Regions from separate parts of the Pseudomonas sp. HY7a-MNA-CIBAN-0227 genome, predicted to be linked through region 1. Evidence: predicted binding sites of a transcription regulator. Region 1 holds the regulator's gene; each other region holds the start of a gene.
The links. Region 1 encodes sigma-54, which starts transcription at its own class of promoters, with help from an activator protein. Its sites were predicted from a motif close to ANTGGCATNNANNTTGCTNT; they were not measured.

Region 1 (6,961 bases):
GACGCTGGCCAAGGCTGCCGAGGTAAACCTGAACGTACACGTCACCCACGAAGCCTGCCCGCTGAACCTGGCGCCGACGTCGTCCACCACCGCCGCCCTGGTCATGGGTGATGCACTGGCCGTGGCACTGTTGGAAGCGCGCGGCTTTACCGCCGAAGACTTCGCATTTTCCCATCCAGGTGGTGCGCTGGGCCGTCGCCTGCTGCTGAAAGTGGAAAACGTCATGCACGCCGGCGACGAGTTGCCAAATGTGCCGCGCGGTACCTTGCTCAAGGACGCGCTGATGGAAATGACCCGCAAGGGCCTGGGCATGACCGTCATCCTGGAAGTCGATGGACGCCTGGCCGGGATTTTCACCGACGGCGACCTGCGCCGCACCCTGGACCGCACCATTGATATCCACACCGCGACCATCGACGAGGTAATGACTCCTCATGGCAAGACCGCCCGCGCCGAAATGCTCGCAGCCGAAGCCCTGAAGATCATGGAAGACCACAAGATTGGCGCCCTGGTGGTGGTCGATGGCGACGATCACCCGGTTGGCGCCTTGAACATGCATGATTTGCTGCGCGCAGGAGTGATGTAAATGAGCACCGACCTTTTGCAACGGGGCAAAGCCATCAAGCTGGCAATTTTCGACGTCGACGGCGTGCTGACCGATGGCCGCCTTTATTTCCTCGAAGACGGCAGCGAATTCAAGACGTTCAACACCCTCGACGGCCAGGGCATCAAGATGCTGATGGCAGCAGGCGTGCAAACAGCCATTATTAGTGGTCGCAAGACGCCCGTTGTGGAACGCCGCGCACAAAACCTGGGTATTCCTCACCTCTATCAAGGCCGTGAGGATAAACTGGTGGTCTTGGACGAACTTCTTGGCCAACTCAACCTAAGCTATGAGCAGGTTGCCTACTTGGGCGACGACTTGCCTGACCTGCCGGTGATTCGTCGGGTCGGCCTGGGCATGGCGGTGGCCAATGCCGCAGCATTTGTTCGCGAGCATGCCCATGGCGTCACCCAGGCCCGCGGTGGCGAAGGCGCCGCACGCGAGTTCTGCGAGTTGATCCTGCGCGCCCAGGGCAGCCTTGAAGCGGCCCACGCCGCCTACCTATAGAGCTATCTATGCTGAGCAAAAAGATTCGAAATCTCCTGGTATTCGCAGCCATCACCGCGCTGTTCCTGGCGGTCGGCTACTGGAATATCAGCCCGGAGCGCTTCCTCGACCAGCCTGCAGCGCAGGTCGACGAGGGCGCTATCGACTATTACGCCATCAACGCCCACAGCGTGCAGTTCCTGCCCGATGGCAAGGTGCAGTACGAGATGACCTCGGACAAGGTCGAACACCTGAAGGCCACCGAGGTCACATTGTTGACCAACCCGGACCTGAACCTGTATCGCGGCACCGAATTCCCCTGGCACGTCACCAGCAAGCGCGGCGAAGTCAATCCTGACGGTACCGAAGTCGAACTGATCGACTCGGTGCGCGTAGCTCGCACCGACGCCAAGGACCGCGAGACCATTATTACCAGCAGTCGCATGACCGTATTCCCTCAGAAGCAATATGCGCAGACCGAGCAAGACGTTAGAATCGACGGCGCTGGCGGTGTATCGACTGGCAAGGGAATGAAAGCGTATTTGAAAGAAAGCAGGATACACCTGCTATCGAACGTAAGAGGACAGTATGAGGCTCGTTAAAACCCTCCCTATTTTGCTCGGTCTGGGCGCAGCACTGGGAAGCGTGAGCGCCTGGGCTCTGCCGAACGATAGCGAACAGCCAATCCACATTCAGGCTGACGACGCTCAGTTGGATGACAAGCAAGGTGTCGCAACCTACAAGGGTGATGTGATCATCACTCAAGGCTCGATGAAAATCACCGGCAACACCGTGACGCTGACCCGCAACCCTGCTGGTGAGATAGACGTAGTGACTTCGGTGGGCAACCTGGCCTATTTCGAGCAACAACAGAAAGCTACGGACCCGGCCCCCATCAAGGGCTACGGCGTGACGATCCAATATCACGCCCAACAAAATCGCATCGTATTGATCGACCGCGCCAAGGTTCTGAGCAGCGACGGCAACTCTACCGAAGGCGAGAAAATCATCTACGACACCAAGACCCAGATCGCTCAAGCTGGTCGCGCCAATGGCAGCAAGGTCACTACGCCACGTCCACGCATCGACATGGTTATCCAGCCGAAGAAGAAGGCCGAGTAATGGCAACCCTGAAAGCCCAGCATCTGGCCAAGGCCTATAAAGGCCGTCAGGTCGTGCGCGATGTCAGCCTATCGATCGACAGCGGCCAGATCGTCGGCCTGCTTGGCCCCAACGGTGCCGGCAAGACCACCTGTTTCTACATGATTGTCGGGCTGGTCCAGGCGGATCAGGGTCGCGTACTGATCGACGACCTGGACGTCAGCCACCAGCCCATGCACGGCCGTGCCCAGGCTGGTATCGGCTATCTCCCCCAGGAGGCGTCGATCTTCCGCAAACTGTCGGTAGCCGACAACATCATGGCGATCCTCGAAACCCGCAAGGAACTCGACCGCGCCGCACGCAAGAAAGAGCTGGAAAGCCTGCTGCAGGAATTCCACATCAACCACATTCGCGACAACCTTGGCATGAGCCTGTCCGGTGGCGAACGTCGTCGTGTGGAAATCGCCCGCGCCCTGGCCACTGCGCCGAAGTTCATCCTGCTGGACGAACCCTTCGCCGGTGTCGACCCGATCTCGGTCGGCGACATCAAGCAGATCATCCACCACCTCAAGGCCAAAGGGATCGGTGTATTGATCACCGACCACAACGTGCGCGAAACCCTCGATATCTGCGAAACCGCCTATATCGTCAACGACGGGCAACTGATTGCCGAAGGTGACTCCGCAACTATCCTGGCCAACGAACTGGTCAAGGAAGTTTACCTGGGCCACGAATTCCGCCTGTAAGTACTGTGATACCTGGCCATTCGCCAAGGAGCGCGAGCGTCAATAAAAATCTCAATATTTTTATTGTTACCGCGCTCTAGGCAAAGCCCCCGATATCAGGCATATAATTTGCTTATGTTTGGCGCTCACGCGCCCTGTCGTGGATGGCGCATTGCGCCGGCGAATAAGGTGTTAAGCCCCTGCCATGAAACCATCGCTAGTTCTGAGAATGGGCCAGCAGCTGACGATGACACCGCAGCTGCAACAGGCCATCCGCCTGCTCCAATTGTCAACCCTGGACCTGCAACAGGAAATCCAGGAGGCCCTGGAGTCCAATCCGATGCTCGAACGCCAGGAAGAAGGCGACGACTTCGATAATGCCGACCTGCCGACCGACAACACCGAGCAAAAACCCAACGCCGATGTCCAGGAGCCGTCCTACCAGGAAACCGCCCCTACGGTGGATAACCTTGAGGAAGGCGAGTGGAATGAGCGCATTCCCAATGAACTTCCGGTGGACACCGCTTGGGAAGACGTCTACCAGACCAGCACCAGCAGCCTGCCCAGCAATGACGATGACGAGTGGGACTTCACCACCCGCACCTCCGTCGGCGAGAGCCTGCAGAGCCACTTGCTGTGGCAACTGAACTTGGCGCCGATGTCCGACACCGATCGACTGATCGCCGTGACCCTGATCGACTGCATCAACAATCAGGGCTACCTGGACGAGACACTTGAGGAAATCCTTGAGGCCTTCGACCCGGAACTGGATATCGAACTGGACGAAATCGAAGCCGTCCTGCACCGTATCCAGCAGTTCGAACCGGCCGGTATCGGCGCCCGCACCCTCAGCGAATGCCTGCTGCTGCAACTGCGTCAGTTGCCCACCAAGACGCCGTGGCTGACCGAGGCACAACGCCTGGTCACCGACTACATAGACCTGCTGGGCAGCCGCGACTACAGCCAGCTGATGCGGCGCATGAAGCTCAAGGAAGATGACCTGCGCCAGATCATCGAGCTGGTGCAAAGCCTCAACCCTCGCCCTGGCTCGCAAATCGAGTCCGGCGAAGCCGAATACGTCGTTCCCGATGTGATCGTGCGCAAGGACAACGAGCGCTGGCTGGTGGAGCTGAACCAGGAATCGGTGCCACGCCTGCGGGTCAACCCGCAATACGCAGGTTTTGTCCGTCGGGCCGACACCAGCGCCGATAACACCTTCATGCGCAACCAGTTACAGGAAGCCCGCTGGTTCATCAAGAGCCTGCAAAGCCGTAATGAAACCCTGATGAAAGTCGCCACCCAGATCGTCGAGCACCAGCGCGGCTTCCTGGAATATGGCGATGAAGCGATGAAACCGCTGGTCCTGCATGACATTGCCGAGGCAGTAGGCATGCATGAATCGACGATTTCCCGGGTGACCACGCAGAAGTTTATGCATACCCCACGGGGTATTTATGAGCTGAAATACTTTTTCTCCAGTCATGTAAGTACTTCCGAAGGCGGCGAATGCTCGTCCACGGCGATCCGCGCGATCATCAAAAAACTGGTTGCCGCGGAAAATCAGAAAAAGCCGTTGAGTGACAGCAAGATCGCTGGTTTACTGGAGGCACAAGGCATTCAGGTAGCCCGTCGAACCGTCGCCAAGTACCGCGAGTCCCTTGGGATCGCGCCTTCCAGCGAGCGTAAGCGTTTGATGTGACGGGCTAGCCACAGCGTTCCAGTGGCAGGCATTTCTGCCTGCCGCTTTATGCACTGGCAACGAAGGAGAAGCTGTATGCAAGTCAACATCAGTGGACACCAACTGGAAGTTACCGACCCCCTGCGCACCTACATCGGCGAAAAACTCGACCGATTGGAACGGCATTTCGACAAGATAACCAACGTGCAAGTCACGATGACCGTCGAGAAGCTGCTGCAGAAAATCGAAGCCACCCTGCATATCCCCGGCGGGGAAGTCGTCGCCAATGCCGAGCATTCAGACATGTATGCCGCCATTGACCTGCTGACTGACAAGCTGGATCGCCAACTCAAAAAGCATAAGGAAAAGACCCAGAGCCTCCTCCAGGGCGCAACCGGTCGTTAACACTCCCAACCCATGATCCGACTCGAAAATATCCTGACCCCCGGCCGTTCCCTCATGAACGTGCCGGGCGGCAGTAAAAAGCGCGCCCTCGAACAAATTGCCAATCTGATCGGCCGCGAAGTGCCTAATCTGAAGACGCAAGATGTCTTTGAGGCGCTGATTGCCCGTGAAAAACTGGGTTCGACCGGTTTTGGTAACGGCATCGCCATCCCCCATTGCCGCCTTAAAGGTTGCGAGTCTCCAGTCAGCGCCTTGCTGCACCTGGACGCTCCTATCGATTTCGACGCCATCGACGGTGCCCCGGTAGACCTGCTGTTCGTTCTGCTGGTCCCGGAAGCGGCCACCGATGCGCACCTGGAACTGCTCCGGCAGATCGCCAGCATGCTCGACCGCAAAGAAGTACGCGAAAAACTGCGTAGCGCCTCCAGTAATGAAGCGTTGTATCAGGTCGTCCTGGAAGAGCAGAACGGGCAGTAATCATGCGTTTGATCATCGTCAGCGGCCGCTCCGGCTCAGGTAAAAGTACTGCCCTCAATGTGCTTGAGGACAATGGCTTCTATTGCATCGACAACCTGCCGGCCGGTTTGCTGCCTGAACTGGCTGAGCGCGCGTTGATCCACACCGAACTGGCACAGCCGCTGGTCGCTGTATCCATCGACGCCCGCAACCTGCCCAGCCACCTAACGCGATTCCCGGAATTGCTTGAGGAGGTGCGCGGCAAACACATTCATTGCGACGTGTTGTACCTGGATGCAGACGAAGAAACCCTACTCAAGCGTTTTTCAGAAACTCGTCGTCGTCACCCTCTGAGCAGCGCCAACCGCTCGCTGGCAGAAGCCATCGAAGACGAAACCAAGCTGCTGGGGCCGATCATTGACCTGGCCGACCTGAAGATCAACACCACCAGCCTGAACCTGTATCAACTGCGCGATACCATCAAGTTGCGCCTGTTGAACCAGCCAGAACCTGGCACGGCGTTCCTAGTGGAGTCTTTTGGCTTCAAGCGGGGCATGCCAGTGGACGCCGACCTGGTGTTCGACGTGCGCTGCCTGCCCAACCCGTACTGGAAGCCGGAACTACGTGATCAGTCGGGACTCGACCAACCCGTAGCCGAGTATCTGGCGGCGCAACCGGATGTCGAGGATATGTTCCAGGACATTTCCAGCTACCTGCTCAAATGGCTGCCGCGCTTTGCCGCCAGCAACCGAGCCTATGTCACCATCGCCATTGGCTGCACCGGCGGGCACCACCGCTCTGTGTACCTGACCGAGCGCCTCGGCCAGGTTTTGCAGCAAACCCTCAAGAACGTCCAGGTTCGCCACCGCGACCTTAGCTGAAAGGAACACCCCCGCGATGCCCGCTCTGGAAATTGAAATCATCAACAAACTGGGCTTACACGCCCGGGCCTCGGCCAAGTTCGTCGGCGTCGCGGGGCAGTTTCCCTGCCAGATCAGGGTCGGGCGTACCCCGGAATCCACGGTCGACGGCAAAAGCATCATGGCGATGATGATGCTGGCTGCGGGCAAAGGCACCATGATTCATCTGAAGACGCAAGGCGAGCAGGAGCAAGAAGCTCTGGATGCGCTGGTGAAGTTGATCAATAACTACTTTGACGAGGGCGAGTAAGCCCCACTGACGAGGGGGCAAGCTCCCTCGCCACAGATCCTCACTTCACCCCAACGCTGTATCCATCACCATCATCAAACAAAACCCAATACACAGCCCCAAACTGGCGAGCTTGTCATGGCCATTGCGCCGCGATTCGGGAATCACTTCGTGAGTCACCACCAATAGCATCGCCCCCGCGGCCAGCGCCAAGCCCAACGGCAATAGCACCTCAGCCAGGCTCACCAGCCAAGCGCAGAGCACCGCGAATACCGGCTCTACCAACCCGGATGCCGCACCAATCAGGAACGCCTTGACCCGCGACATCCCTGCCCCGGCCAGCACCAGTGCAATCAC
Region 2 (6,961 bases), on a different contig from region 1:
ATCAGGCCCTGGTGCTGGCTGATGATGTTCTGGGTAATGGCCAGGCCCAGCCCGGTACCGTCCGGGCGGCCGCTGACCATGGGGAAGAAGATGGTTTCCTGCAATTGGGCAGGAATGCCTGGACCGTTGTCGATGATCTCGACCTTGGTCACCAGGCGATGGCGCACATGGCCGATGGTGAACTGGCGCAGGGCGCGGGTGCGCAGGCTGATGCGGCCCAGGCGCAGCTCGTTCTGGCTGCTGATGGCCTGCATGGCGTTGCGCACGATATTGAGCACCGCCTGGATCATCTGTTCGCGGTCGATCAAGACGTCGGGAATACTCGGGTCATAGTCGCGCACCAAGGTGATGCAGCCCTGGCTTTCAGCTTCTACCAGATGGCAGACGCGCTCCAGCACTTCATGGACGTTGGTCATCGCAAGCGACGGTAGCTTGTTGGAGCCGAGCATGCGGTCCACCAGGTTACGCAGACGGTCAGCCTCTTCGATGATGACGTTGGTGTAGTCCTTGAGGCTCTCGTCCGGCAGCTCACGGGCCAGCAACTGTGCGGCCCCGCGAATCCCGCCCAGTGGGTTTTTGATCTCATGGGCCAGGCCGCGCACCAGCATTTTGCTGGTTTCCTGCTTGGACAGTTGCGCCTCCTCCTTGGTGATCCGCAGCAGGCGGTCACGAGGATGGACTTCCAGCAGCAGCAAGGTAGTGCCGTTGCTCAGGATGGGTGTAACCGCGTAGTCGACCGTCAGGGTCTGGCCGGTGAGGGCGGTGAGCATCGCTTCGCGTTTGGTGAACGGGTGCGCCTGCTCCACGGCCTGACGCAAGGAACTCAGGGCCTCAGCCGACTCAGTGAACAATTCGCTGATGAACTGCCCATGGCTGCGCTGACCGCTGATGGCCAGCAGCATCTCTGCCGCGGGGTTCATGTACTCAAGACGCAGTTCGTCGTTGAGCAGGATGGTCGCGGTGGTCAGGTTGTCGAGTAGCAAACGGTGCAGTGCGTCGCTGATGGTCATTAGGACCTCTTTTGGAGCAAGGCGCAGGCTTGAGGCATGCGCTGATACAAGGAAAATGCAAAAACCAAACCAAGGCTCCGAAAAGAAGCGTTAAAGCCCTGAAATAAGGGTTTAAGGCGCGAAACTGTAGCGTTCTGCCAACCTAGGCGGGAAGTTTCGAACCAAAATGGGCTGGTCATGTGGGAAGAGTGCAGGGCATCGCACCAATATAGTGCGATTTTGTGAGGGCTGCATGAGGTGTCTACGGGTACTTATCCTTTGTAGATACACAATTGCGCGGTGGCGCGGATCATTGCCAGTTGCCGTAATGGATCAAGGGGTTGATGAACAGCCTTTGCCAGCCACTGTGGGCATTGTGGATCGCTACGCTGGGGGGTGAAGTCTGCCAGTTGTTGCAGCAGGCGCTTTTGCAGTTGATCCAGTTGCGGGCGAATCTGCCCGACCAAGTCCGGACGCGGCGCGTTGGGCGCGTTGCCCTGCAACTGCCAATCGGACAAGTGGGCGTACTGCACCAGTTTGTTCGCCTCAATCTGTGCCGAGAAAAATTGCTCGGCCTGCGCCGGCGCCAGTTTGTAGCCTGCTCCCGTGGACGGTCCTCGACGGGCTTGTGGCTGTCCCATTTGCTCAAGGCCACCTGGTCGGCAATCGCCAGACGTTCGGCGATGCTGTCGAGCAGTGGCGCGATGGTCGTTAACGATAACGCGTAAATATTGAAGAAATGCGGCGTCCTTGAGTTTTTCGTGGGCAAGCCTGCTCCCACAGGGTTTTCGGGCAAAAAAAAGACCTCCCGAAGGAGGCCTTTTTTCGTCACGCCACGTTAAGCAGCGCTACCGGATCAGCAGCTGTAGTACAGCTCATATTCCAGTGGGTGTACGAAGGTACGGACCTTGATTTCTTCTTCGCTTTTCAGGGCGATGTAGGCATCGATAAAGTCGTCGCTGAACACGCCGCCTTTGGTCAGGAACGCACGGCCCTTGTCCAACTCTTCCAGGGCTTCTTTCAGGCTGCCGCACACTTGTGGGATCTCTTTGGCCTCTTCAGGCGGCAGGTCGTACAAGTTTTTGTCGGCGGCGTCGCCTGGGTGGATCTTGTTCTGGATACCGTCCAGGCCGGCCATTACCAGGGCAGCGAAGGCCAGGTATGGGTTGGCTGCTGGATCCGGGAAGCGAGCTTCGATACGGCGAGCGCGAGGGCTGGACACGTAAGGAATACGGATCGAAGCGGAACGGTTGCGAGCCGAGTAGGCCAGCATTACTGGAGCTTCGAAACCTGGGACCAGACGCTTGTAGGAGTTGGTCGACGGGTTGGTGAAGCCGTTCAGGGCCTTACCGTGCTTGATGATGCCGCCGATGAAGTACAGGGCAGTGTCAGACAGGCCGGCATAACCTTCGCCAGCGAAGGTGTTCTTGCCATCTTTGGCGATGGACAGGTGAACGTGCATACCCGAACCGTTATCGCCGTATAGCGGCTTAGGCATGAAGGTAGCGGTACGGCCGTAGGCATCAGCCACGTTGTGTACGCAGTACTTCAGGGTCTGAACTTCGTCAGCCTTGGCAACCAGGGTGTTGAACTTCACACCGATTTCGTTCTGGCCGGCAGTTGCCACTTCGTGGTGGTGAACTTCGATGACCAGGCCCATTTCTTCCATGGCGTTGCACATGGAGGTACGGATTTCGTGGTCGTGGTCGAACGGCGGAACCGGGAAGTAGCCGCCTTTGACGCCTGGACGGTGGCCTTTGTTGCCGCCTTCCACGTCCTGGTCGGACATCCACGAACCTTGTTCGGAGTAGATCTTGAACATCGAGCCCGAGATGTCGGACTTGAACTTCACTTGGTCGAAAATGAAGAATTCTGGCTCCGGGCCTACGAATACGGTGTCACCGATACCGGTCGACTTCAGGTATTCCTCGGCACGCTTGGCGATCGCACGTGGGTCACGGTCATAGCCTTGCATGGTCGAAGGCTCGATCACGTCGCAAACCAGGATCAGGGTTGGCTCTTCGGTGAACGGGTCGAGTACGGCGGTGCTGTCGTCCGGCATCAGGATCATGTCGGAAGCTTCAATGCCTTTCCAGCCAGCAATGGAGGAGCCGTCGAACATTTTGCCTTCTTCGAAGAAGGCGTCATCCAGCGCGTCGCGAGCCGGCATGGTCACGTGGTGCTGAGTGCCTTTGGTGTCCGTGAAGCGCAGATCAATCCATTTGACGTCATGATCTTTGATGAGTTGAACCGACTTCGACATAGTGTCCTCCGGGTGGCTTCGGGCTGGGTAGTGGAGTTAGCCCTTAAATGTGGGTGATGCCGGCGCGAATACTCTGCCAAGGCAACCTGCCTCACAAGAGAGCAAATTGCATGCCAGTGCCCCGCCATGGTTTTTTTACCTCAAAAAGGCCCCTATAAAGGTGCAAAGGGCCAAAGCGGGGGGAAATAACGCACTGCAATGTAGCGCATGAAATCACAAATGCACTTATTTGGTGCGCTAAAAGCCGGCTGCATATTAACTGGTTAAACCTTGAGCGATTTCCGCTATAATCCGCGCCCCCCTTTTTCGGCTGGGCCTGCGCGCACTGTTTTCATGAAATTAATCGTTAAAGTCTTCCCTGAGATCATCATCAAGAGCCGACCGGTACGGATGCGTTTCATCCGTCAATTGGCCAAAAATATCCGTGCCGTGCTCCGCGATCTGGACCCGGCGGTGGTGGTGAGCGGTGTGTGGGACAATATCGAACTGGAAACCCGCATTACAGACCCAAAAGCCTTGAAGGACATGACCGAGCGCCTGAGCTGTGTGCCGGGCATCGCGCATTTCCTGCAGGTCGACGAGTACCCGCTGGGCGACTTCGACGACATCACGGCCAAGTGCAAGCAGCACTACGGCGATGTGTTGGCGGGCAAGGTTTTTTCCGTGCGTTGCAAGCGTGCTGGCAAGCACACCTTCAGCTCCATGGATGTCGAGAAATACGTTGGCAGCCAGCTGCGTCGTCAGTGCGGCGCCGCCGGAATTTCCCTGAAAGAGCCGCAAATCGAAGTGCGGATGGAAATTCGCGACCAACGGTTGTTTGTGATTCACAGCCAGCACGACAGCATCGGCGGTTACCCGCTGGGCGCCCTGGAACAGACCCTGGTATTGATGTCTGGCGGTTTCGATTCCACGGTGGCGGCCTACCAGATCATGCGGCGCGGGCTTATGAGCCACTTCTGCTTCTTTAACCTGGGCGGGCGTGCACATGAACTGGGCGTGATGGAAGTCGCGCATTACATCTGGAAAAAATACGGCAGCTCCCAGCGTGTGCTGTTTGTCAGCGTTCCTTTCGAGGAAGTCCTGGGAGAAATTCTCGGGAAAGTCGATAACAGTCATATGGGCGTAGTATTGAAGCGTATGATGTTGCGTGCTGCGTCCCGAATCGCGGATCGGCTGGAAATCGATGCACTGGTTACCGGTGAAGTGATTTCCCAGGTGTCCAGCCAGACCCTGCCAAACCTGTCGTTGATAGACTCTGTGACCGAAAAGCTGGTGTTGCGCCCGCTGATCGCCAGTCACAAGCAGGACATCATCGACCTGGCGACCCAGATCGGCACGGCGGATTTCGCCAAGCACATGCCGGAATACTGCGGGGTCATTTCGGTGAACCCCAAGACCCACGCCAAGCGCAACCGCGTGGAGTACGAAGAACAACAGTTTGATATGGCGATTCTCGAGCGTGCGCTTGAGAACGCTAAACTGGTGCCGATCGATCGCGTAATCGACGAGTTGGGCCAGGATTTGCAGATCGAAGAAGTCAGCGAGGCTCTAGCCGGTCACATCGTCATCGACATCCGTCACCCGGATGCTGCTGAGGACGAGCCGCTGGAAATCGCTGGCATCGACGTACAAACGTTGCCGTTCTATGCATTGAACGCACGTTTCAAGGAACTGGATGACAGCCGTCAGTACCTGTTGTATTGCGACAAAGGCGTGATGAGTCGCCTGCATGCCCACCATTTGCTCAGTGAGGGGCATGCCAATGTGCGCGTTTATCGACCGAGCTAAGAGCCCGGGGCTGTTCGCCTGTGGTCTGCGTCACCGGCCCCCCGACTCTGCCGTCAAGCTGTAACGGCAAGGCCTGACTCTACTGTTAATCGCTGCCACGACCTGTCAGCACACCGAATCCTCTGATCGAGATACACAAGTGATCGAAAATCTACGCAACATCGCCATCATTGCTCACGTTGACCATGGTAAAACCACCCTGGTAGACAAACTCTTGCGTCAATCCGGCACCCTGGAGCGCAACGAGCTTAACGACGAGCGCGTGATGGACTCCAACGACCAGGAGAAAGAGCGCGGTATTACCATTTTGGCGAAAAACACCGCCATCAACTGGAACGGCTACCACATCAACATCGTGGACACCCCGGGCCACGCCGACTTCGGCGGCGAAGTTGAACGCGTAATGTCGATGGTTGACTCCGTTCTGCTGCTGGTTGACGCTCAAGACGGCCCTATGCCGCAAACCCGTTTCGTGACCAAGAAGGCTTTCGAAGCCGGCCTGCGTCCAATCGTGGTGATCAACAAGGTTGACCGTCCAGGCGCACGTCCGGACTGGGTTCTGGACCAGATTTTTGACCTGTTCGACAACCTTGGTGCTACCGAAGAACAGTTGGACTTCAAAGTTGTCTACGCCTCGGCCCTGAACGGCATTGCCGGTCTGGAACACACCGACATGGCTGAAGACATGACCCCGCTGTATCAGGCCATTGTTGACCACGTCCCGGCTCCACAAGTTGACCGTGACGGCCCGTTCCAGATGCAAATCTCGGCACTGGACTACAACAGCTTCCTGGGTGTTATCGGCGTTGGCCGTATCGCTCGTGGTCGCGTCAAGCCGAACACTCAAGTTGTGGCTATCGACATGGACGGCAAGCGCCGTAACGGTCGTATCCTGAAGTTGATGGGTCACCACGGTCTGCACCGTATCGACGTTGAAGAAGCAGCTGCCGGCGACATCGTCTGCATCAGCGGCTTCGACCAGCTGTTCATCTCCGACACTCTGTGCGACCCACTGAATGTTGAAGCGATGAAGCCGCTGACCGTTGACGAACCAACCGTTTCGATGACCTTCCAGGTAAACGACTCACCTTTCTGCGGTAAAGAAGGCAAGTTCGTCACCAGCCGTAACATCAAGGAACGTCTGGACAAGGAATTGCTGTTCAACGTTGCTCTGCGCGTTGAAGAAGGCGATACCGCCGACAAGTTCAAAGTCTCCGGCCGTGGTGAGCTGCACCTCTCGGTACTGATCGAAACCATGCGTCGCGAAGGCTTCGAAATGGGTGTTGGTCGTCCGGAAGTGATCATTCGTCTGGTTGACGGCGTTAAGCACGAACCGTACGAAAACGTGACCATCGACCTGCCGGAAGAATCCCAGGGCGCGATCATGGAACAGATCGGTATCCGTAAAGGCGACCTGACCAACATGGTTCCGGATGGCAAGGGCCGTGTGCGTCTTGAGTACAACATCCCAGCTCGTGGCCTGATCGGTTTCCGTAACGAGTTCCTGACCCTGACCTCCGGTGCAGGCATCCTGACCTCGATCTTCGACCGTTACGACGTGATGAAGTCCGGCGACATGTCTGGCCGTCAAAACGGCGTGCTGGTTTCGGTTGCTACCGGTAAGGCTCTGACTTACTCGCTGGAAACCCTGCAAGCTCGCGGCAAACTGTTCCTGGGTCACGGTGAAGACGTGTACGAAGGTCAAATCGTCGGCATCAACAGCCGCGACAACGACCTGGGCGTTAACCCAACCAAAGGCAAGAAGCTCGACAACATGCGTGCTTCGGGTAAAGACGAAACCATCGCTCTGGTTCCGCCTATCCGCTTCACCCTGGAGCAGGCTCTGGAATTCGTTCAAGAAGACGAATTGTGCGAAGTCACTCCTAAGTCCATCCGTCTTCGCAAGAAGATCCTGGGCGAA
Region 3 (6,961 bases), 130 kb from region 1:
AGCCGCCCCAGGCGCCGAGCATGGCCAGCAGCTTGAAATCGCCATGGCCCATGCCGTCCTTGCCGGTGATCAGTTTGAACAGCCAGAACACCGACCACAGGCTCATGTAGCCAGCAACCGCGCCCCATAGCGCGTCAGGCGGCGACACAAGCAGGCCAAACTGATTGACGATCAACCCGAGCCAGAGCAGGGGCAATACCAGCACATCTGGCAACAATTGATGATCAGCATCGATCAAGGTCATCGCAATCAGGCCCCAGCTCAACAGCAATACCCCACCGGCCTGCCAACCGAAGCCGTAATGCCAGGCAATGAACGCCGAGATTAGCCCGCATGCCAACTCGACGAGGGGGTAGCGTGCACTAATGGGGTTATGGCACCCCGCGCAGCGGCCTCTGAGCAGCAGGTAACTGAGCAGTGGAATGTTTTCCCAGGGGCGAATTGGCCGCGAGCAGTGCGGGCAACAGGAGTTGGGGTGCAGCAGGTTGTAGGTTGGGCCGCTTGGCTCCGGGGGCAGGCCCAGTACTTCATGGGCCTGCCCCCGCCATTCCCGCTCCAGCATCTTTGGCAGGCGCCACACCAGCACGTTGAGGAAACTTCCGATGATCAGGCCAAGCACCAGCGCGATCCATACGAACACCCATGGCTGATCGGTCAGCACTTCGTTCAGTGGCATGCTCAAAACGCCGCGCCGAGTTGGAAGATTGGCAGGTACATGGCCACCACCAGCGCCCCGACAATGCCGCCGAGCACTACCATTATCAGCGGCTCCATGAGGCTGGTGAGGCTGTCCACCATATTGTCGACGTCCGCTTCGTAATGGTTGGCAACTTTTTCCAGCATGCTGTCCAGGGTGCCCGACTCCTCACCGATGGCGGTCATCTGAATAGCCATGCCCGCAAATAGGCCACTGCAAGCCATGGTCTGGTTCAACTGCATCCCTGTTGATACATCCTGGCGCATACGATTGATTGCCTGTCTGAATAGTCCGTTGCCGGCGGTCCCTGCCACCGAATCCAATGCCTGCGCCAGCGGTACCCCGGCCGCGAAAGTGGTGGAGAGCGTACGGGCATAGCGGGCGACGGCCGACTTTTTCAGCAGTGTGCCTGTCAGTGGGATTTTCAACAAACTGGCATCCAGCCAGTGGCGAAAGCCGGGTGATCGGCGATGGATGTGGCGCAGGCCGAAAACACTGGTACCCAAGGCCAGTACGAGCATCCACCAGGCTTGTTGCATGAATTCGGACATCGCAATGACCATCAAGGTAAAAGCCGGCAACTGTGCATCAACCCCGGCAAAAAGCCCCTGGAACTGCGGCACGACATGGATCAACAGGATGGCGCTGACGACAGTGGCGACAACCAGCACTGCCAGCGGGTAGGTCATTGCCTTCTTGATCCTGGCCTTGAGTTGTTGGCTTTTTTCCAGATGGATTGCCACGCGCTCCAGAAGGGTTTCCAGGGCGCCAGCCTGTTCACCTGCTGCGATCAGGTTGCAGTACAGCTCGTCGAAATACTGCGGTTTTTTAAAAAGGGCGACGGCCAGGCTGCTGCCAGCGGCGATCTCTTGCTTCAGTCCATGCACCAGCGAGCGCATATGCCGATTGTCGAAGCCTTCGCAGATGATGTCGAAGGCCTGCAACATTGGAATGCCTGCTTTCAACAGAGTCGCCAGTTGGCGGGTGAACAGGGCGATGTCGGCGGGGCTGATGGGGTGTCGGATGTTCGCAAGAATGCGGGACCTTTTCCATACCCTACCGGGGCGGATTCCTTGCCGGCGCAGCTGCGCCTTGATCAGGGCGCGATTGTGGCCACTGGTTTCGCCGGACACCTTGCGGCCGTTCTGGTGGGTGCCTTCCCAAGCGTAGATCACGGATACATCATTCATTTCGCACTACCTCACTCGGACAGGTGAAGATCTACAGCTTAGTCACCAGTGTGTGTCCGGCAGGAAGGCGGTAACTGAAAAAATGTCAGATTGTGCGTCTTGTGCGCGATTGGCCGGACGCGGGTGAGTACACTGGCGCGGTTGCTGAGGACAGGGCACAGGATGTGCTTTGCTATGGGGGCGTGAGCCCCGTCTTATTCTGGAGAGTGAGTGTGATGCGTCAGAAAGGCTTTACCTTGATCGAGTTGTTGATCGTCGTGGCGATCATCGGCATCTTGGCCACTATCGGGCTGCCCATTTATACCAAGCACCAGGCCAAGGCCAAGTTCACGGCGGGCCTGGCGGAAATTTCCGCATTGAAAGCAGGCTTTGAGGACACCCTCAACCAGGGGGCTGCTCCGACCTTGGCATTGATCGGCGGCACCAGCCCGACGGCCAATTGCACGATCACCGTAACGGGTGACGTCGCCACGGGCGCCGGCTCGATGGCCTGTGAAATTATCAATGCTCCCGCGCCAGTCCTGGGCAAGACCATCACCTTGACCCGCGGTGCCACTACCGGCTGGAAATGTTCCACCACGTCCGATGATCAATACGCTGCAAAAGGTTGCACGGCTGGCGGTGCGTGACCATTAAGCCGGGCAGCATTTACACGGCAATATAGATCCAGTGCGGGAGCCCTGCTCCCACACAATCCACAAGGACGTAGAGGTTGCCCATGACGTTATCCGTGCAGCAACGAGGAAGCGTTTTCCTGGTGGTGGCGCTGTGTCTTCTGGCGCTGGGTATCTATCCCTCGTTCAGCACCCATGACTTGCAGCGTACGATACAAATTGTCGTGGGTTTTTGCGCGTTGATTTATGGGCTGTCGGTTTCCTCGCTGGCTTGCAGGCAACGACTGGTCGACAGGCCCGCCGCTATCGGTCTGGCGGTGATTGTTGGGCTTGGCCTGGTCTCGTCGTTGTTGGCCCATCAGCCGTCCTGGGCGCTGACTGAGCTGGCGCTGGTAATCACCTGTGGCGCCATTGCTGCTGCTCTCGCCACGCTTAGGCGCAATGGCGACGAGTCCCTTGATCGGGCATTGGTCCTCTTCGTGGTGCTGCTGTGCCTGATCAAAAGCAGTCAGTATCTATATGCTGGCGCTATCGCCTTTACCAGCGGCGAACCGGTGTTGAACACGGACCTGCTGCTGTCAGGATTTTCCAACAAGCGCTTTTATGGCCAGTTCCAGACGTTTACCTTGCCGTTGCTGGCACTTCCTCTGCTGGCCTCGGCTACCAGTCGTGCGGTACGAAGTTGTGTGTTCGCCTTGTTGTGTGTCTGGTGGCTGATCGCGATCAGTGGCGGCACCCGCGGAACCTGGCTCGGTTTGGGAACTGCCGGGATAGTCCTGGCGTTTTTGGGCCCTTGGGGGCGTCGCTGGCTGGCTTGGCAATTGGCTGCCCTGTGTTGCGCATTGCTGCTGTACTGGTTGTTGTTCGTCGCACTGACGGGGTATCTGGGGATTGAAATCGACAATATCGCCGGCGACCGCCTGACCACCTCTCTTTCCGGGCGTGGCCCCATCTGGTGGCAGGCTTGGGACATGATCCGCGAGCGCCCGTTGCTGGGCTTCGGGCCGATGCATTTTGCCGATATCGCCAACGACATTGCCGCTCACCCGCACCAGGCGATTCTGCAATGGGCCAGCGAGTGGGGCGTGCTGTCGACCTTGTGCGTGGCCGGGTTGGCTTTGCGGGGGATCTGGCCGACCTTGAATGTGCTGCGTCAGCAGCGCAGCGTTATTGCACCCGTAGACCTGCTGCGCCTGTGTCTATTTGCCGCGTTGATCGGCGCATTGACCCAAGCCATGGTTGACGGCGTGATAGTGATGCCAAACTCGCAACTGTGGCTGGCGCTGGTGGTTGGTTGGCTGATGGCCTTGCACCCGTGGCGAACGTGCCCAAGCGCCACGATGCCGCTGCTGTACTGGATGTGGACGGTGCTGATTGTCCTGTCTGTTGCATTGCTGGTGTTCGTCGCAATTAGAGACGTGCCTCACATCAATGAGCGTAACCAGCATTACGTGGGCGCCAGCAAAGTACATCTGCAGCCACGCTTCTGGGCCCAAGGGGTTATTGCACTCCCAAAGCAGTGAGTTGCCGGACGTCCAAGGCAGTGCTAGCTTTAGCCTACCGCCCGTGTAGCTCAGTTGGTAGAGCAGCGCACTCGTAACGCGAAGGTTACTTAAGAGGTCTAGAAAAATGCGATGATATAAATCATTGATTTTCTAGGAATTCCTTATCTTGTTCTACCGCATTTTTCAGAATGAAAAAATGCGTGACTGATTTTCCTATGTCCATCAGCAAGTCTTTATTATTTTGCTCTAAGGTGAGTAGCTAATTTTCTGGCTGGGCTTTTTCCTTTGCGGATGCTCATCCCGTGTGACTCAGCAGCCGTAAGTTGGCGGGCGTGATAAGCCATTCATCATTCAAGATGATTCAGGCGCAATTTTGACTTCATTATCTCGACTCAACGCACGTTTCCTCCACGTTCGCCTTTGTACTGCTCACCTATTCGTAATCAGTTGAGTGCAAAGAATCTCGCGCGAAATTGGAATTGCGAAAGCGCCAGCAACGTCACGCTCCCGCTCGCCGAAGCTGTGTTTGATGTTCTGACAGCTTTAAACGAGGTTTGGCAGCTCTGTCAGCTCTGTCAGCGCTGTCTTCAGCAGTTCAGCTGGCGTGACACCGTCTTTCAGCTCATAGCATGCTACTAGCAAGGTCAACGGATGAACGCCCATTCGCACAGCAATGCTGTCTATCTTTGCGAGCGAAGGATTTTTGACAGCCCTTTCAAGTTCGGAAATATATGTTCGACCACTGATACCCACAAAATCCTCTTGTGTCATGTTGCGTGCCAAGCGAATTTGTCTGATTGCTACGGCGAGCGCTTCTGAGATATCCATAAAATTCCCTCTAGACAACAAAAGGGAGATAGGGCAACAATGCACGCTAAAGCACTACACGCTATAGCGTGCAAGCGGTCGAGAATTTCCATGATCTTTATAGATTTTGGCGGACTCAGCTTTCCAAATTTTGATGATTTAATTTAACTAAAATATATAAGTGTCAATATAAATGACGTGATAGGTGAATAACTTGAAGCCAGAGCTGGAGCGAGACCTGCTGAAAAGGTTCCCAGAAATCTTCGGGGTGACTGAGAGTGATCCAGAGGATTATTTGTGGGGGATCGACTGCGGTGACGGGTGGTGGTTTTTGATCTATTCACTTTGCCGAGAGTTGCAAGTTCATGTTGCTCGGGCAGGTGTCGGTCAGATCGTGGCATGCCAGATAAAACAAAAAATGGGGATCCTCAGATGCACATTTTCCATAACAGACGAGTATTCACAGGGTGTGATCGCCGCAGTTGTAGCTATGTCTTACGGAGTATGTGAACTGTGCGGCAGCAGAGGGCAGTTAGCGCGAGGAAAGAAGGGATATATTCGAGTGTTGTGCCCAAGTTGCCGTGCCGCGAATCCTGATTGAATGCTGTTGGCCCGTCTACCAATGAGAGATACCTATGTTCCAGACTGATTACGATGACGCTATGAGCAGGGCAGAACGTTACGAAGACCGAAAGAGAAATTGGCATTGTGTCTCACATCCGATAGGTATGCCTTGGTTTTATGTAAGGGAGCACTTACCGGCCGAGCATTTTTTGGCTAAATCCACCTCCCAGATGATCATGACTTCCAGTATTGCGGGGCTCGACCGGACATTGAGTGGAAAAAATAAAGGTCGACGGATTGAGAAAATCCAGTTGATCACCGCTTGCATTAATAAGTCTCCACTTAAGCCCGATAGTGAGCTAGGGATCGTCACGCGAATAACACGCTTTAATAGTGGCCGCAAAGAAAAACCCAGGTATTTGGTAGAAAGTACGGAGGGGATCGTGTTAGAAGGTCCACTTGATGGTGCCTGGGGACGCTGTAAGCAAAAAGTGCTTATGGATGTCTTTAATTCGGGGTGCGATGCTACAGCCCCTACTGATGAGTGTCGTACCACACGAGAAATCCAGAGAAAAGTCATAATTAAGACAGTTGACCTTTTTCAAGACAACGTCGCGGCGGCTTCTGAATGGTGGGCGCGCAAAAATCCTCTGTTGGGTAATAAGGCACCCAAAGACCTCATAACTGAGGAAGAATATCTACTTCTCGCTGATCTCGTCGGTTGAATCGAATACAACGCATTTATCTAAGAGGACGGATTTACATGGTAGATTTTTCGACGCTGATCATGGCTAACCATCCCGATCTGATTTCGCGAATAAAACGACATTTTGAGGAAGAGTACGCACTAAACGACGGGCGTATTCCCATGCGAGTATTGAAAGCCTTGGTTTCGTCCCCCAGATTGGCAGACTTTTATGTGCGTGATTTTAGTAGCGATGGCTACATCTATGTTGGCGATAGCTTCCTCGACAGATTCACTATGCTTGCCGACATGCCGCAAAAGACTTATGGATTATCGTTGCATCGCTGGAATGAAATTTCATCCGAGTTAATAATCGTGTCGGATTACGATTTTCGAGACCCGACGATTACGCGGATTCAAGTATGGCCCTTTGATCCACGTGACTTACATTTAGACTCTTTAACGGTGGCGGTAGCAGTGTCGTATACGGCGCTGGAACTAGTACGTGAGCCTAGGATTGTCGGAGCGCTTAATGAGCTGCTACGGTTATATAACGTTCAAGCAGATCCGGACGAGCTACGTTGACTGTAAACGAGTCTAGTTTTATTTCGCGTGGACACTAGTTCTTGCCGCATGTGCCCTTTTTACTTAACGGGCGTAGCTCTACAGGCGCGGGTTGACAACGGTCCCAAACACTCAGTACTCCTAGATCATCTTCCTGATTGAAGGTAATGTGCAGATTTTGCACATTGCTCATCCGACAACCCTAAGTAAGCGTTCGGCCAGGTCATCTTCCAAACCTCCACGTCGCTCTCGCATTCGAGCTAATCAAGTGATAGACACTATATATATCCAAAGCCACAGCAAGCATTAGGCGATCAGATGGAGCGATTTTCGAT

Region 2: glnA (glutamate--ammonia ligase) is a predicted target of sigma-54. The motif match lies at 3,351-3,370, and genes of this name have one in related genera.
Region 3: AAEZ06_RS01775 (pilin) is a predicted target of sigma-54. The motif match lies at 2,039-2,058, and genes of this name have one in related genera.

The regions. Positions count from the first base shown of each region.
Region 1 is NZ_JBEOPT010000001.1:253,162-260,122, forward strand. It holds gene AAEZ06_RS01180 (KpsF/GutQ family sugar-phosphate isomerase) at 1-586, shown strand, start outside; gene AAEZ06_RS01185 (KdsC family phosphatase) at 587-1,111, shown strand; gene lptC (LPS export ABC transporter periplasmic protein LptC) at 1,120-1,692, shown strand; gene lptA (lipopolysaccharide transport periplasmic protein LptA) at 1,679-2,212, shown strand; gene lptB (LPS export ABC transporter ATP-binding protein) at 2,212-2,937, shown strand; gene AAEZ06_RS01205 (RNA polymerase factor sigma-54) at 3,122-4,615, shown strand; gene hpf (ribosome hibernation-promoting factor, HPF/YfiA family) at 4,691-4,999, shown strand; gene ptsN (PTS IIA-like nitrogen regulatory protein PtsN) at 5,012-5,476, shown strand; gene rapZ (RNase adapter RapZ) at 5,479-6,336, shown strand; gene AAEZ06_RS01225 (HPr family phosphocarrier protein) at 6,353-6,625, shown strand; gene AAEZ06_RS01230 (ZIP family metal transporter) at 6,671-6,961, opposite strand, start outside.
Region 2 is NZ_JBEOPT010000004.1:205,561-212,521, forward strand. It holds gene glnL (nitrogen regulation protein NR(II)) at 1-1,010, opposite strand, end outside; partial or broken gene AAEZ06_RS09040 (chorismate mutase) at 1,262-1,698, opposite strand; gene glnA (glutamate--ammonia ligase) at 1,846-3,252, opposite strand; gene thiI (tRNA uracil 4-sulfurtransferase ThiI) at 3,586-5,040, shown strand; gene typA (translational GTPase TypA) at 5,180-6,961, shown strand, end outside.
Region 3 is NZ_JBEOPT010000001.1:387,612-394,572, reverse strand. It holds gene AAEZ06_RS01785 (prepilin peptidase) at 1-676, opposite strand, end outside; gene AAEZ06_RS01780 (type II secretion system F family protein) at 679-1,887, opposite strand; gene AAEZ06_RS01775 (pilin) at 2,103-2,516, shown strand; gene AAEZ06_RS01770 (O-antigen ligase family protein) at 2,606-4,024, shown strand; gene AAEZ06_RS01765 (helix-turn-helix domain-containing protein) at 4,550-4,834, opposite strand; gene AAEZ06_RS01760 (hypothetical protein) at 5,019-5,414, shown strand; gene AAEZ06_RS01755 (hypothetical protein) at 5,449-6,102, shown strand; gene AAEZ06_RS01750 (hypothetical protein) at 6,141-6,647, shown strand.